DNA from 3 places in the Secundilactobacillus paracollinoides genome. Region 1 is predicted to be linked to each of the others. Evidence: predicted binding sites of a transcription regulator. Region 1 holds the regulator's gene; each other region holds the start of a gene.

What was found. Region 1 encodes Rex, which represses fermentation and respiration genes when NADH is low (regulators of the CRP and FNR family bind a similar motif). Its sites were predicted from a motif close to TTGTGAANTANTTCACAA; they were not measured.
Region 2: a site for Rex is predicted at 3,355-3,372, ahead of AYR61_RS12335 (FAD-binding protein). Genes of this name have one in related genera too.
Region 3: a site for Rex is predicted at 2,313-2,330, ahead of AYR61_RS07370 (BMC domain-containing protein). Genes of this name have one in related genera too.

The regions. Positions count from the first base shown of each region.
Region 1 is NZ_CP014912.1:2,192,612-2,197,588, forward strand. Features, by position in the region: gene tsaD (tRNA (adenosine(37)-N6)-threonylcarbamoyltransferase complex transferase subunit TsaD) at 1-303, shown strand, start outside; gene AYR61_RS09430 (ABC-F family ATP-binding cassette domain-containing protein) at 496-2,463, opposite strand; gene AYR61_RS09435 (redox-sensing transcriptional repressor Rex) at 2,695-3,333, shown strand; gene cls (cardiolipin synthase) at 3,551-4,977, shown strand, end outside.
Region 2 is NZ_CP014912.1:2,820,333-2,825,309, forward strand. Features, by position in the region: gene AYR61_RS12330 (MATE family efflux transporter) at 1-1,297, opposite strand, end outside; gene AYR61_RS12335 (FAD-binding protein) at 1,469-3,328, opposite strand; gene AYR61_RS12340 (LysR family transcriptional regulator) at 3,526-4,455, shown strand; gene AYR61_RS12345 (aldo/keto reductase) at 4,538-4,977, opposite strand, start outside.
Region 3 is NZ_CP014912.1:1,749,252-1,754,228, forward strand. Features, by position in the region: gene AYR61_RS07360 (MIP/aquaporin family protein) at 21-728, shown strand; gene AYR61_RS07365 (helix-turn-helix domain-containing protein) at 992-2,113, opposite strand; gene AYR61_RS07370 (BMC domain-containing protein) at 2,458-2,751, shown strand; gene pduB (propanediol utilization microcompartment protein PduB) at 2,785-3,609, shown strand; gene AYR61_RS07380 (propanediol/glycerol family dehydratase large subunit) at 3,631-4,977, shown strand, end outside.

The DNA.
Region 1 (4,977 bases):
CAACAGGCTGTTGTGGACGTTTTGGCGGATAAAACCGTCCGGGCGCTTGCGGACTATCCTGTTAAGCAACTTATTTTGGCGGGCGGTGTTGCTGCCAACCTCGGCTTACGTGAACGGCTGACGACTGAATTGGAAGCCTTTGACAATACTGAACTGTTATTAGCGCCGTTGAAGTTATGCGGCGATAATGCGGCGATGGTTGGGGCCGCTGGGTATGTCTTTTATAACCAGCAGCAGTTTGGCGATGCCAGTTTGAATGCTGATCCTAGTTTGGAGTTTGATTGGATGAGTACGGCGGAATAATTTTAAATAAACAGAACATTAAAAGGCCATCGCGGATTGCGGTGGCTTTTTTGGCTTTGATTATTCTATTGAGATGTAGCGGGGTGGTAGCTGTACCGAAACGCTACTTTTAAAGGCTATCTTTGATTTCTGGCAAACGTCAATATTTAGGTTTTCTTTTTATGCAACATAGCGGAAACGTGTTTCAGAAGGCTAACCCTGCAGCTCCTCCAACGTCATCGAAATCTCTTCCCATTGATCTTCAGTGGTTTCGATTTCCGCATTCACGTCGTTCAGCTGGTCCTGCAGCTTAGTTAGTTTTTCGATATCTGAGAAAACGTCTGGCTGGGACATTTGCGTTTCTAACGCATCCTTTTGATCAGAGAGGACTGTCAGCTGTTCCTCCAAGGCATCCGCCTGACGAGTCAGCTTACGTTCTTTTTTCTGCTGTTCCTTAGATTGCTGATACTGCTGCTTATTTTGACTGGTTGTCGGAGCGGCCGTCGTCACAGTTGTACCCGCAGCTTCAGCTGCCTCAGCTTCTTTTTGGGCTGCCAAGGCTTCCTGCTCTTCTTTTTTATCAATGTAGTAGTCATAGTCGCCCAGATAAAGTTCTGAACCCTCAGCTGAAAGCTCGACCACTGATGTGGCGACTTGGTTGATAAAGTACCGGTCATGGGAAACAAACAGGACGGTACCTTCGAAGTCATTCAGTGTGTTTTCCAGCACTTGCCGGCTATCAATATCCAAATGGTTAGTCGGTTCATCCAAAATCAGAAAATTATCGTGACGCATGGCAAGCTTGGTGAGCAGCAACCGGGCTTTTTCACCACCACTGAGGCTATGCACCATCTTGTCGACGTCTTCACCCGTGAATAGAAAACTCCCGAGAATCGTGCGAATATCGCCCTCAGGGGTTGTTGGGTGATCATCCCAAAGTTCGTTTAACACCGTTTTTTCACCATGGAGTGATTTTTGTTCCTGATCGTAGTAGCCGGTCTCAACGCCGGTGCCAAAATGCACGTCGCCCTTAATGGCCGGAATTTTACCCAGAATCGTTTTGAGCAGGGTTGATTTACCCACGCCGTTTGGCCCGACAATGGCAATTGCCTGGTGTTTATTGACATCCAGATTCACTGGTTGCGCCAACACGTTGTCCGGTGTGTAACCAATTGCGAGGTCGGTCGTTGTGAGCACAATATTGCCGCTTTCTTTAGTGGGTACAAATTCAAAATGGGCAACCTTGTCAGCACCCTCTGGCCGATCAACACGGTCCATTTTAGCGAGTTGTTTCCGCCGCGCTTGAGCACGTTTGGTCGTTGAAGCACGCACAATGTTTCGGTTCACGAAATCTTCAAGCTTGGAGATCTTTGCCTGTTGCTTGTCGTATTCCTTCCATTCACGTCTTAACTTCGCCGCTTTTTGGTCCACGTAATTGGAATAGTTGCCATGGTAGTGGGTGAGGATGCCAGATGACATGTCGTACACTTCGCTCACGATACGGTCTAAGAAGTACCGGTCATGAGAAACAATCAGCAACGCGCCCTTGTAAGACTGGATGTAGCCTTCGAGCCAGGTCAACGTTTCAACGTCCAAGTGGTTCGTTGGTTCATCTAATATGAGCAAGTCGCGTTTTTCTAACAGAAGTTTAGCGAGCGCCAACTGTGTTTTTTGACCGCCAGACAGTTCGTTGACAGAACGGTCATAGTCGGGTTCGTTAAAGCCGAACCCGTGAAGCACACCGCGAATCTCAGCTCGGTACCCATAACCGTTATTAGCCTTAAAGTCACTTTGGATTCGGTCATAGGTTGTGGTGACCTGTTCAAATTGGTCAGGATCCGCTATAATATCGGGATCGCTCATTTGGGCTTCTAACTCGTGCAACTGGTCTTCCTGAGCCTGAAGGGCCGCAAACACGCTGGCCATTTCTTCCCAGATGGACTTATTGGAATCAAGCCCTGTATCTTGGGCCAGGTACCCGAGTGTTAACTTCTTTCGGGTAACGATCTGGCCCTTATCAGGCGCATCGATTCCGGCAATGATGCGGATCAGTGTTGACTTTCCGGCACCATTGCGACCAACAAGTGCCACCCGGCCATTATCCGGGATATCCATGTTGACGTCGGCAAAAAGTGTTTCAGCACCAAAGCGCCGCGTCACTTGCTGGACTTGTAATAACATATGAATCAGCCTACCTTTCTTCGTGAAACTATTTTACCATAATAGGGGCTCATTAACTGGTAAATAACAGTTTTCACAACCTTTTTATTGAAAATTATTTCACAAGATAAGGGTTTATGCTATAATGAGCGAGGATGGCTATTTCACAAGCCCCAGAATTAAGAGTAGAATACACGCACTTATTCTAATTCACTTCATTCACTTTACTAAAATTCACAAGGAGGAGTTACTGTGGCAGAAACAAAGATCCCAAAGGCAACCGCTAAGCGCTTGCCGATCTATTACCGTTACTTAAACATCTTAAAAGATGCAGACAAGACGCGGGCCTCGTCGACTGAATTATCAGAAGCCGTAAAGGTTGATTCAGCAACGATCCGTCGTGATTTTTCATACTTTGGTGCCCTGGGTAAACGCGGGTATGGGTATGATGTTGAGAGTTTGCTAAAGTTCTTCAAGAAGATCCTGAACCAGGACAAATTGACCAACGCCGCTTTGATCGGGGTTGGGAACCTCGGGAATGCGCTGTTGAACTTTAACTTCCATCAAAATTCCAACGTCCGTATCAGCGCTGCTTTTGATGTTAAGGCTGACCTCGCAAACACCGTTAAGAGCGGTGTGCCCGTTTATCCAATGGCTGAACTTGAAAAACAGTTGAAGGATCAACAAATTCAGGTTGCCATCATTACGGTTCCTGCAGACGTTGCCCAATCGGTAACGGATGAAGCTATCGCTGGTGGTATCCGCGGTATTTTGAACTTTACGCCATTTCGGGTATCAGTTCCGAATAACGTGCGCGTTCAAAACGTGGATCTGACGAATGAATTACAGACATTGGTCTACTTCTTGGATCACTATAACGAAGAAGCATAAGCAAAACTGGCTAATGACCCTTAGTGGCATTGGTCAGTTTTTTTTGTTTGTGTCATTTTTTTAATCGAAACAAGAACACAACAAGTAAATTTAAAACGCCTATTTGATCTGGATAGGCGCTATTTTTCGCTTTCAAGAAGCGGTCAAAATTTCGAACTTGTGTGAGAAAACGCACAATAGTGCTATACTTTTTGTAACCCTTATTGGAGGTGAGCATGTGACGATTTCTTGGTCCATGATCCTTGGTGTGATCTACGCAATTAACCTGATGACGGCACTGTTTACAGTGTTTCGACAACGTCGCGATATTGCCGCGATGTGGGCGTGGCTGCTGGTGTTGTTGTTACTGCCGGTAATCGGGTTCATTTTTTACGCTTTTTTTGGGAGACAACTCCCCAAAAACAAACTTTTCAAAGTCGATAATACGGTTCAGACGCGGTTAGATACAATTTTGTCTGAACAACGAGAACTGCTGCTAGAGCCCGATACAAGCCAACACCCGGTGTCGCGCGATATTGCCGGAACAATGCAGCTTTTTATGCGGGCCAATCGCGCTTTTTTGACCCGACGAAATCGCGTGAAACTATTTACGGATGGCAATAGCTTGTTTGACGCCATCATCCGTGACATTAACGCCGCGCAACGCAACGTGAATGTTGAATTCTACACGTTTTATAATGATGAAATTGGCAGCGCTGTCTTAAGCGCCCTTGTTGCCCGTGCTAAGGCCGGTGTTACGGTACGGGTCATCTATGATCCGTGGGGGTCAATGGGGACTTATCGGCGCTTTTTTAAGCCACTGATCGATGCTGGCGGATATGTTGAGCCATTCTTGGCGCGTTCCGCTATTCTTGACTTTCGTCTCAACTTTAGAAATCACCGCAAAATAGTGGTGGTCGATGGGGAAATTGGTTACGTCGGCGGGTTTAACATTGGTGACCAATACCTTGGCTGCAGCAAAAAATTTGGCCACTGGCGCGACACGCATATTCGCATTGAAGGGGCAGCTGTCTTTGCGCTCCAAAGCCGGTTTGTTCTGGACTGGAATGCGACGTCAAAGAAAGCAAAACTTGCAGATAACTACGTCGATCGTGACTACTTTCCAGTGATGGCGCCAAAGGGATTAACGAGTATGCAGATCGTCAGCAGCGGGCCGGATTCTCAATTGCAGCAAATCAAGATGGGCTACATTCGCTTGATTCAGATGGCTAAAAAACGGCTCTGGATCCAGTCGCCGTACTTTATTCCCGATGATGGCGTGATTGAAGCGTTGAAGATTGCCATTATGTCGGGCGTTGACGTGCGCATTATGGTGCCCAGTATGCCGGACCATCCATTTGTCTACCGAGCCACCCAACATTTTTGCAGAGACACAGCTGAAATTGGTGCGAAAATCTACTACTACGGGAATGGATTTTTACACGCAAAGACGATGCTGGTCGATGACGAAGTGGCCTCAGTTGGCAGTGCTAATATGGATTACCGCAGCTTTAAGTTAAACTTTGAAGTGAATGCCTTTCTATATGATAAGGAGATAAATACACAGCTGGCCGCGTTATTTGAACAGGATATGGCGGAAAGTACATTGATCACGCCTGAAATGTTTGCGGATCAGTCGTTGTACTTGCGGTTTAAGCAGAGTGT
Region 2 (4,977 bases), 630 kb from region 1:
ACAGACCAATACAGGCGGTGATCACATCCGCAATGGGTTGTGAAACGATCACGCCTTGGTACCCCATTACTGACGCCACAATGAAGATGACGATGGTAAAGATAAAACCCTGACGTGAAATCGACATGATAAACGCGTCCAGCGGTTGGTTAACCGACTGAAACATCGTGGTAAAGACTAGCGAAATGCCGATAAATGGCGTTGTGGTCAGGAACCAGCGCAACATGTAGCTGGCTGCGTGCACCACGTTTTGGTCCTTCATAAACAGCCCGCATAGCCACGGGGCAATTGCAATCAATCCCAACGCGATGATGAACGCAAAGCCGGCGTTGACCAGAATATCAAATTGAATGATCTTTTTGAGGCGTTCCTTGTTTCGGGCACCATAGTTGTAGCCGATCAGCGCTTGCGACCCAAAACAAAACCCGACCAATACCATCGTCACGATGGTTTCAACTTTGGTGGCAATCCCAAACCCGGCAACTTTGTCAGCGCCATATTTGATCAAGAAGTTGTTCATGAGCGCTGTTCCCAGCATTGTCATAAAGTTAGTGACGGAAGCTGGAATCCCGATCATGAAAACGTCTTTGACTTCCGCGCCTGGAATGTGCATTTTGTGCGGGTTAATGTGGATGTACCGCGCCCGCCGAACCGTGTAGGCAATCAGAATCGAATCCGTGATCAAATAACCGACAACGGTTGCGAGGGCGGCCCCAGCTGCGCCCAAGTGAAAGCCGAAAATAAAGAGCGGGTCAAGGAAAATCTTAAAAACCGTTCCGGAGGCCGTTCCAATCATGAATTGAGTGGCTAAGCCTTCCGTTCGCAGGGTGTTAATGGGCACCAGCGACACAATAATCAAAATACCAGCAGCCGCCATAATCTGGTAGTAAATTGCCGCATACCGGTAAGTTTCCTGTGAGACACCCAGGAGGCCAAGCACCTGTTGTTTAAACACAAATAGACAAATCGTCACAATGACGCCCATCACCAAGGCCGCGTAGAAGCAAAAACTGTTAACCCGTCCAGCCACATCATATTTGCGCTGCCCCAGCAGTCGCGAAATTGCTGAGCTGCCACCCAGTCCAAACATGTCGCCAAGTGCGATCATCATGGAAAATAAAGGCGTACAAATTGTGATGCCGGCAACCAGATTAGCGTTTTGCGTTTGTGCCACAAAAAAGGTGTCCGTCAGGTTATAGATCATGGAAACCACAGTCCCAAAGACCACGGGTAAGGCCAGCGTAAAGTACGCTTTTGGTATCGGGGCCTTTTCAAACAACTCTATGATGAAAATCATCTCCGTAATTTCTTAGTCAATCCTCATTATTATACGCTTATGGCGTGTCAATATAAGGGACTATGCCGCAAAAAAAGAATAAAAAACGTGCAGCTCATTGAAGGTCCTTGGCTGCACGAATTTTTTATTTACTGCATTTTTCAATCAACTGTAACTGACGTGACGCGTCCTTTATAGACTGGGTTGCGCCTTTTTGGCTTTCTGAATCGCATCCTTAACCGCGTTTTTAATGGCTCGGCTGGAAACGGATGCGCCGGTGATACCGTCAACCTCATAGGTGTTGGCAGCAACCATTTTGTCTGGCAGTTTTTTAACGGCTTGACCACCAACTTCGCCGGTTTCACTTTGTGCGACAATTTCGATATTTTGAAGTGTTTCGTTGGCATAGGTGATTCGCACCACAATTTCGCCACCAATACCATCGTTATCAACGCCTAGATATTGGTTGTCACTCAGCGTAATCTGATTTAAATCAATGTCTGGCTTTAAGTCGCTGCTCAACCCATTATGGGCACTGGCACCCGTTGTGGTATCAGTGCTAGCAGCCATCGCAGCGGGCTGGGAATCTGCTTTGGCCTGGGCCGCATTTTCACCGGCAATCTTTCCAAAAATCAAACACTCCGCAAGATTTCCCCCACCTTGATACTGGTTCGCACAGATACCGCCAAGTTCGCCGGCACTATACAGGTGCGGAATGGGTTGGCCAGTTGTGTCCAACACCTCAGCTTGTGCATTTCGACGGGGACCACCCTGAGTATTCAACACGTCGTGGGTCATTTTAAGGGCATAAAATGGGCCGTTGTCAAAGGCTCGCATGGTGTCAGGCTTCCGGTTAAACACGTAGTCGTGACCGGTCTCAGCAAAGTGATTAAAATCGGCGACGGTGTTCGCCAAAATTTCAGTATCGGCACCGATCTTTGTCGCAAGGTCAGTCAGCGTATCAGCTTTAACTAACTGTTGTTCAAAATCTGGGACGGGGACGTTGCCGTTAGTCTGAATTTGATCATACTGTGTTTGATCAAAGACAAGGTATGGGTGCACGTTCGTTCGTGGTACGCGCCAAGTGCCGTGATCGTAAATGTGCCCATGACGATTCGGTTCGGTCTCGTCAAAGTACCGACTGCCATCGTCAGCAACCGTCATGATGCTGCCGTTTGCGATGTCTGGCCATGCTAACAATAGTCGGCCGCGTTCTCCTTCAGGAACCGCGACTGCCATGCCATGCAATAAGCCTAAGGCCTCGTAATTTTGCATGTGCCACATGTCAGCACCGACTTCTTCTCCCATCCGGATGCCGTCACCCTTATTGTAGAGACTGCCAAGCGGTGCAAGATGGTCAGCACCTAGATAATCCTGAACGGCTTGCGGGTCATTTTCAAACCCACCCATGGCCATCACAACACCATTTTTGGCTTGAATGTTGTACAGATGACCATCGCGTTCGATTTGAACACCAATAATGGCCTTGGTATCTGGATCTTGGATCAGGTGTTTGGCCGGTGAACTGAACCAGACGGTAATCTTATCCGTTCGCGAGATAACCTGTTGCCGAAGATTCTTCCAAAGTGCCGCGTCAAATAGGCCGTGGTGAACCGTCGTGAAATCATAAGCCTCTTGACCTTCGTACTCAGGATATTCGTGAACTGCGCTGTCCAAAGGTAATGGCGCGTCCACACTTGTAAAGTCGTTTTTAACACTGACGGGTTCAACGCCGAGATATTTTTTAACATAGTCGCGCATATGGGCCATCCCGTCGACGAAGGTGTCAACCATGGTCTCATCGAGCGCCATCGGGTACGTCAATCGCTGGTAGTATTTTTTACCAGCCTCAGCCGTGTCAACGGTGCCTATCAGCTGGGCAGAATATCGTGTATTCCCACCTTCATGTCCATTGGGTGCTGAATCAGTTAACAGCACCGACGCCCCAGCATCTGCGGCAAATCTGGCCGCCGTTGCACCGGCACCGCCAAAGCCTAAAATTACGGTGTCGAAGGTTTGATCCCAATTGAGTTGTGATGCTTTTGCTAACATAGTTAAAACCTGCCTTTCAGCAATCCTTGTTTTTATTTTCACAATAATGGTTTGGAACACATCACACCATTACTATAAACCTATTATGAATCCGCTTTCCAAAAATTGGAAATAACTTTTTATTTTTGTAGTATTACTGTTTTGTAATCGGTTTTATCCTATACTGACACTAGTTAACATAGATAGGAGGAATTGTTGTGGGAAATAGATTGCTTGTTTTTCTCGAGGCCATCCAGTCACATTCAAGTATGACGAAAGCTGCACAATCTTTGTTTGTTTCACAGCCCTATATTAGTCGCGTCATTAAAACGGCGGAGGCGCAGTACCAAATTACATTAGTCGATCGTGACCATCGGCCCATTCAGCTTACATACGCTGGCGAGCGGTTATTGACCTACCTTAAAAGTGCCGAGCACTTGAACCAAGCCATGGTGACTGAGATGACACAACTGAAGGAAACTGAATCGCAAACGATCACGCTTGGCATTACGCCACCCGCTGCGATGGCCTGGTATCCAGATACGTTACCAGCCTTCTACAGCCGGTTCCCGAACATGCGAACCCGCATCATCGAAGTCAGTACTTCTGAGGCAGAAAAACAACTCGTTGACCGTCAATTAGACTTTTTTATCGGAAAAACGATTCATAAACCGCAAGTTGTTTCTCTTCCGTTGACCACGATTGCGCTATCATTAGTTATCCCAGCAACGTTTGATGACTTTCAACCGGGCAAATTCTGGCGACCATTTTCTGCTGATGTGTTGACCCACCTCAATGGCCAACCCTTTATTCGGTCAATAGGTGAGTCACGGATGCAGGAGATGATCGATCACTATTTTTCAGATCAGGGCGTGCAAACCATTCCGTTGATCGAGGTAGAAAATTTGTTATTTGCGTTACATCTCGTATTAAAGGGACTTGGGTGCACAATTGTTTCCACAGCGATGTTGACGCGTTTATCGACAGCTCAACGCGCGACGATAAATGCGTTTAAACTGCCCATCTCGCAGCTCAGTGTGGACTTTAGCGCCTCCTATCACCGTAACCATCAACTCTCGGGACCGTTAGAATTTCTTGCCCAGCAAGCCCAACAAAAGTTTACAGCTGATATTTTACGCCAGTCTTGACTGGGTACTGAACATCGAAAAAACGCCATCTCAAAGATCGAGTTAGACTTTTGAGGTGGCGTTATTTTGTTTAAATCTATGCCTATTTTGTACTCATTTTACTTAACACATCAAAATCTGCGTCGCTTAACGCAATATTTTGAGCTGCAACGTTACTGATGACGTGTTCACTTGACGAAGTTCCTGGAATTGGCAGGATGACCTCAGACCGCTTTAATAGCCAAGCCAAGGCAATTTGTGACGGTGTTGCGTCGTATTTCTTGGCAATTGTTGTCAATTGACTGTCGTCCGTCAGTTTACCAGTCGCTAATGGGAACCAAGGAATGAACGCAATGTGATTCTCGTCCGCATAGTTCAGCACATCTTCATCCGCACGATCGATTAAATTATAGCGGTTTTGAACTGACACGATCGGCGTGATCTTTTGTGCCGACTTCAGCTGATAAATGGAGACCTGACTCAAGCCGATATGCTTGATCTTTCCCTCCTGCTGCATTTTTGCCAGTTCACCGATCTGGTCTT
Region 3 (4,977 bases), 440 kb from region 1:
TATAAAGGTGGGTGTCACTAATGGATGGTTTTATTGGTGAGTTTTTCGGCACTGCCATCCTGATTCTCTTAGGAGCCGGGACTGGTGCTGGGATCAACTTAAATAAGACGTATGCCAAAGGCTCAGGTTGGCTGTTCGTCTGCCTGTCATGGGGTATGGCTGTTACCATGGGGGTCTATGTTGCAGGTCTTTTGGGTTCAGATGGGCATTTGAACCCTGCAGTTACAATTCCATTTGCAATCTTCGGGTTGTTTCCATGGAATGAAGTTTTGCCATATTTAGCAGGTCAATTCTTAGGTGCGTTTTGTGGCGCAGCAATCGTCATGGTTGCCTTTGGGGCACACTTTAAAGAAACCAAAGGGGAAGAGAATGGGAACACTGTTGGGATATTTGCTACGATGCCAGCAATTAAGTCACCACTTTTCAACTTCCTCTCAGAAGTTATCGCAACATTTGCGTTTGTCTTTATTCTTCTTAACTTAGGTAACTTCACAACTGGCTTGAAACCACTTGTTGTTGGTTTCTTGATCTTCGTCATTGGTACTAGTTTAGGGACGACCACCGGGTTCGCCATTAACCCGGCCCGTGACTGGGGTCCGCGGTTCGCGTACACGATCTTGCCTGTTTCTAACAAGGGTTCAGCTCATTGGGACTATGCATGGGTTCCAATGTGTGGTCCACTGATCGGTGGTTTTCTTGCCGCCGCATTGGAAACGGCTGTTCATTAGTCATCCTGCACTTATTCAAATAAAAAATGCTATCAAGTTAATTTGATAGCATTTTTTTTGCGTATTCAGAAAAGTGTCCAGTATACAATGTCATAAATTAAGTATTTTTCCTAAATTACGATGTGAAATTGAAAATAGGAGAGACTTTTAATTTATCAAACGTTAAATGGATGAGAAAACCAACTATTACTTAATTGTCGTAGGATAATTGACGCGTGTTCAAAAAAATACCATTATTTTTGCTTGTACCTGGTAAAAATGACCTAATTCGCGAATGCCGTGTAGATCCACTGTACAACTGACTTGCCTTTAATGCTGACAGCACTCGATGGCACCGTCGGCTGTTTACAGTCAACGGTATAGATCCAACCGCGAGAGCCGGTCGAGTCGGCGAGGTTGCTGATGTTATTAAAGTACGGGTAGCCATTTACCGGCTGCGAGAAGTAGGCAATGTCATTTTTTTGGAAATAGCGTTTTGAGACGTCAAAAACGGTGTCACTTTCCTGCCAGGTAATATCGCGGTGAATTGTAAAGATCTTTTGAATCGACGTATTCTGGTGGCGGTATTCCGATGGTGTCAGACCAGTGCGTTGCTTAAAGATCTTGGTGAAATAGCTCGTCTGTTGGAAGCCGATTTGATTCGCAATGTAGTTGATCGGCAGCTTAGACAAAGCGAGTTTTTCACTGGCTACTGCAATCTTTCGGTAGTTCACGTAGTCGATGAAGTTGACGTCGAGGATCTTCTTAAAAATTCGACTGAGGTAGGACGGGGACAAAAAGACTTCTTGCGCGACGGTCGACAGTGAGATCGTGTGCCGAATGTTCTTTTCAATATATTGAATGGCGGCATCAATACTCTGGGTGACGCCATCATCCTCACTTTGGACAGTGGGCTGCGATTCAGTTTCTACATTGTGGTACTTATTGCGGTCCGTCTTGACCGGCTGCGTGGTAATTTGATTACCTTCTGCTGTTGAGGCACGCAAGAAAGTGTCGAAGTAGCGGATTTTAGACAACTGCTCCGTATCTAGGGCATCCCAGACAGACACGGTGATGTTGAAATCCGGTTCTAGCAGTTGATTAAAGATATTTTCGAGATAACTTCTAGAAAGATAAATACGCTGTTGGGAAACGTTTACTGAGTTACAAATAATGAATCCCCATAGGCGATGCTCAATGGTGACAGGAAAAATCGCGTAGACCTTTAACGCATCAAAGTTGATATTCTTTTGGACCTCGTCAAGCCCTGAGTACACAGCGTTATCCTTTAGTAATTGCTCGTCTAAGGTATAAAAAACAGTGTCGATCTGAGTAATACCGGCGAACGTCGCAACCGCCCCTGCAAGTGTACGATAGTCTTCTGTTTTAAGTGGATAGTCGATCATAAATGGTCCTCCTCCAATTGTATGAGAAGCGGTTCACGTACACTGTATAAATACGGTAAACGCTGCCAACTCCTTTACAATTGATTTTAAAATAATCGCAACGGTAGTTCAACATAATTTTTAAATTAATTTGTATTATTTTGCACTAATGCCATATTCTTTTGAAAACGTTTACCTTTTTTGACATCGTGAAATACACTTGATTAAAATATCACAAATAGAATCACCTATAATGTAAGTGTTTTCGAAACTAATTGGAAATGCGCGGAAATTAGATAATAACAACTTCTCAAACGTTTACTGTCTAACGTCACTGCACTTCCAAAATTTAGGAGGAAGCTCTAATGAACCAAGAAGCTTTAGGATTAATCGAAACGAAAGGTCTGGTTGCCTCAATCGAAGCAGCCGACGCAATGGTCAAGGCCGCAAATGTTGATTTGGTGGGCCAAGAAAAGATTGGTCATGGGTTAGTCACAGTTATGGTTCGCGGTGACGTTGGTGCCGTAAAAGCCGCTGTTGATGCTGGTGTTCAAGCAGCTGAAAATATCGGTGAAGTCTTATCTAACTACGTCATTCCACGTCCACATAGCGATGTTGAAAAGATTCTCCCAGATCCTAAGAAACTCTCTGCAGAATAGTCAGTTAGCCTGATTATTAAAGGAGATTAGGGTATGAGTGTGAATAAAGACGCGTTAGTTGAGCAAGTAATGAGTGAGCTCCTCAAAAAAGGAATCTCGCTTGATGATAAAAATCAGTCAAATGCATCGGGAGGATTCGAAATGAATGATTTTTTAAACTCTACTAGTGTTGTCCCTGAGTTTGTTGGAACTCGAGAAATCGGTGACACCATTGGTATGTGTATTCCCAGTGTTGACCCAACTTTGTTAGATCAACTGCACATTACAAAGAAATACTCTGTACTTGGTATTCTTAGTGCTCGTTCAGGTGCTGGCCCACAAATTATGGCCATGGACGAAGCTGTTAAGGCAACCAACACAGAAGTTGTCGATATCGAACTTCCACGTGATACAAAGGGTGGCGCTGGTCACGGTTCTTTGATTCTTGTTGGTGGGTATGATCCTTCAGACGTTCGTTCAGCTATTAATGTAGCTTTGGATAACCTGAGCCGGACTTTTGGAGACGTTTATAACTCTGCTGCTGGTCACTTGGAATTACAATTTACTGCCCGTGCTTCAGGCGCCTGCCACATGGCATTCGGCGCTCCTGAAGGCAAAGCATACGGTTTGATTTGTGGCGCCCCTTCTGGGATCGGTGTTGTTATGGCCGATACTGCAATTAAAACTGCCGGGGTTAACGTTCTTTCCTTTGCTTCTCCTAGTCATGGGACCAGCTTCTCAAACGAAGGGATGGTTCACATTAGCGGTGATTCAGGTGCCGTTCGCCAGGCCGTTATTGCCGGCCGTGAAGTTGGCCTTAAGCTTTTGGCACAACTTGGCGAAACTCCAGTAAATGATTTTCCATCATACATTAAGTAGTAGCAGAGAGGAGGAACAATATTGGAACGTCAAAAAAGATTTGAAAAATTAGAGAAACGTCCAGTTCATTTAGATGGGTTCGTTAAGAACTGGGATGATGAAGGATTAGTTGCCCTTAACGGTAAGAATGATCCAACACCAAGTATTACGATCGAAAACGGTGTTGTTACTGAAATGGATGGTAAGAAGAAGGCAGACTTCGACCTTATCGACAAGTACATCGCCGAATACGGGATCAACTTGGACAACGCTGAAAAGACTTTAAAGACCGATTCAGTTAAGATCGCCAACATGATGTGTGATCCTAACGTCTCCCGTGCTGAAATTATTGAATACACAACAGCTATGACTCCTGCAAAGGCTGCTGAAGTTATCAGCCAGTTGAACTTTGCTGAAATGATCATGGCAACTCAAAAGATGCGGCCACGTCGGACACCTATGACACAAGTCCACGCCACCAACACGTTGGATAACCCAGTTGAAATTGCTGCTGATGCTGCCGAAGCCGCTTTACGTGGGGTTCCTGAAGAAGAAACCACGACTGCCGTTGCTCGGTATGCGCCAATGAACGCCATTTCAATCATGGTCGGTGCTCAAAGTGGCCGTCCTGGTGTTATCACCCAATGTTCAGTTGAAGAAGCTGACGAATTGAGTTTAGGGATGCGTGGGTTTACCGCCTATGCCGAAACGATTTCCGTTTATGGGACTGACCGGGTCTTCACTGATGGTGATGATACCCCTTGGTCAAAGGGCTTCTTAGCTTCTTGCTACGCTTCACGTGGGTTGAAGATGCGGTTTACTTCAGGTGCCGGTTCAGAGGTTATGATGGGCTACACTGAAGGTAAGTCAATGCTTTACCTTGAAGCACGTTGTATCTACATTACCAAAGCATCAGGTGTTCAAGGCCTGCAAAACGGTGGTGTTAGTTGTATCGGAATGCCAGGTGCCGTCGTAGGCGGGATCCGTGAAGTTCTCGGTGAAAACTTACTATGTATGTCACTTGACCTTGAATGTGCTTCTGGTAACGACCAAGCCTTCTCTCACTCTGACATTCGTCGGACTGGCCGGATGATCGGTCAATTCATCGCCGGTACTGATTACATTTCATCAGGGTATGCCGCCGAAGAAAACACTGATAACACCTTTGCTGGGTCAAACATGGATGCCTTAGACTTCGATGATTACATTACTTTGGAACGTGACTTGGCCATCAATGGTGGGATCATGCCTATCACTGAAGAAGAATCAATCAAGATTCGTCACAAGGCCGGTGTTGCTCTCCAAGCTGTCTTTGATGGGTTAGGCTTACCACCAATCACTGATGAAGAAGTTGAAGCCGCAACTTACGGCAGCAATTCAAACGACATG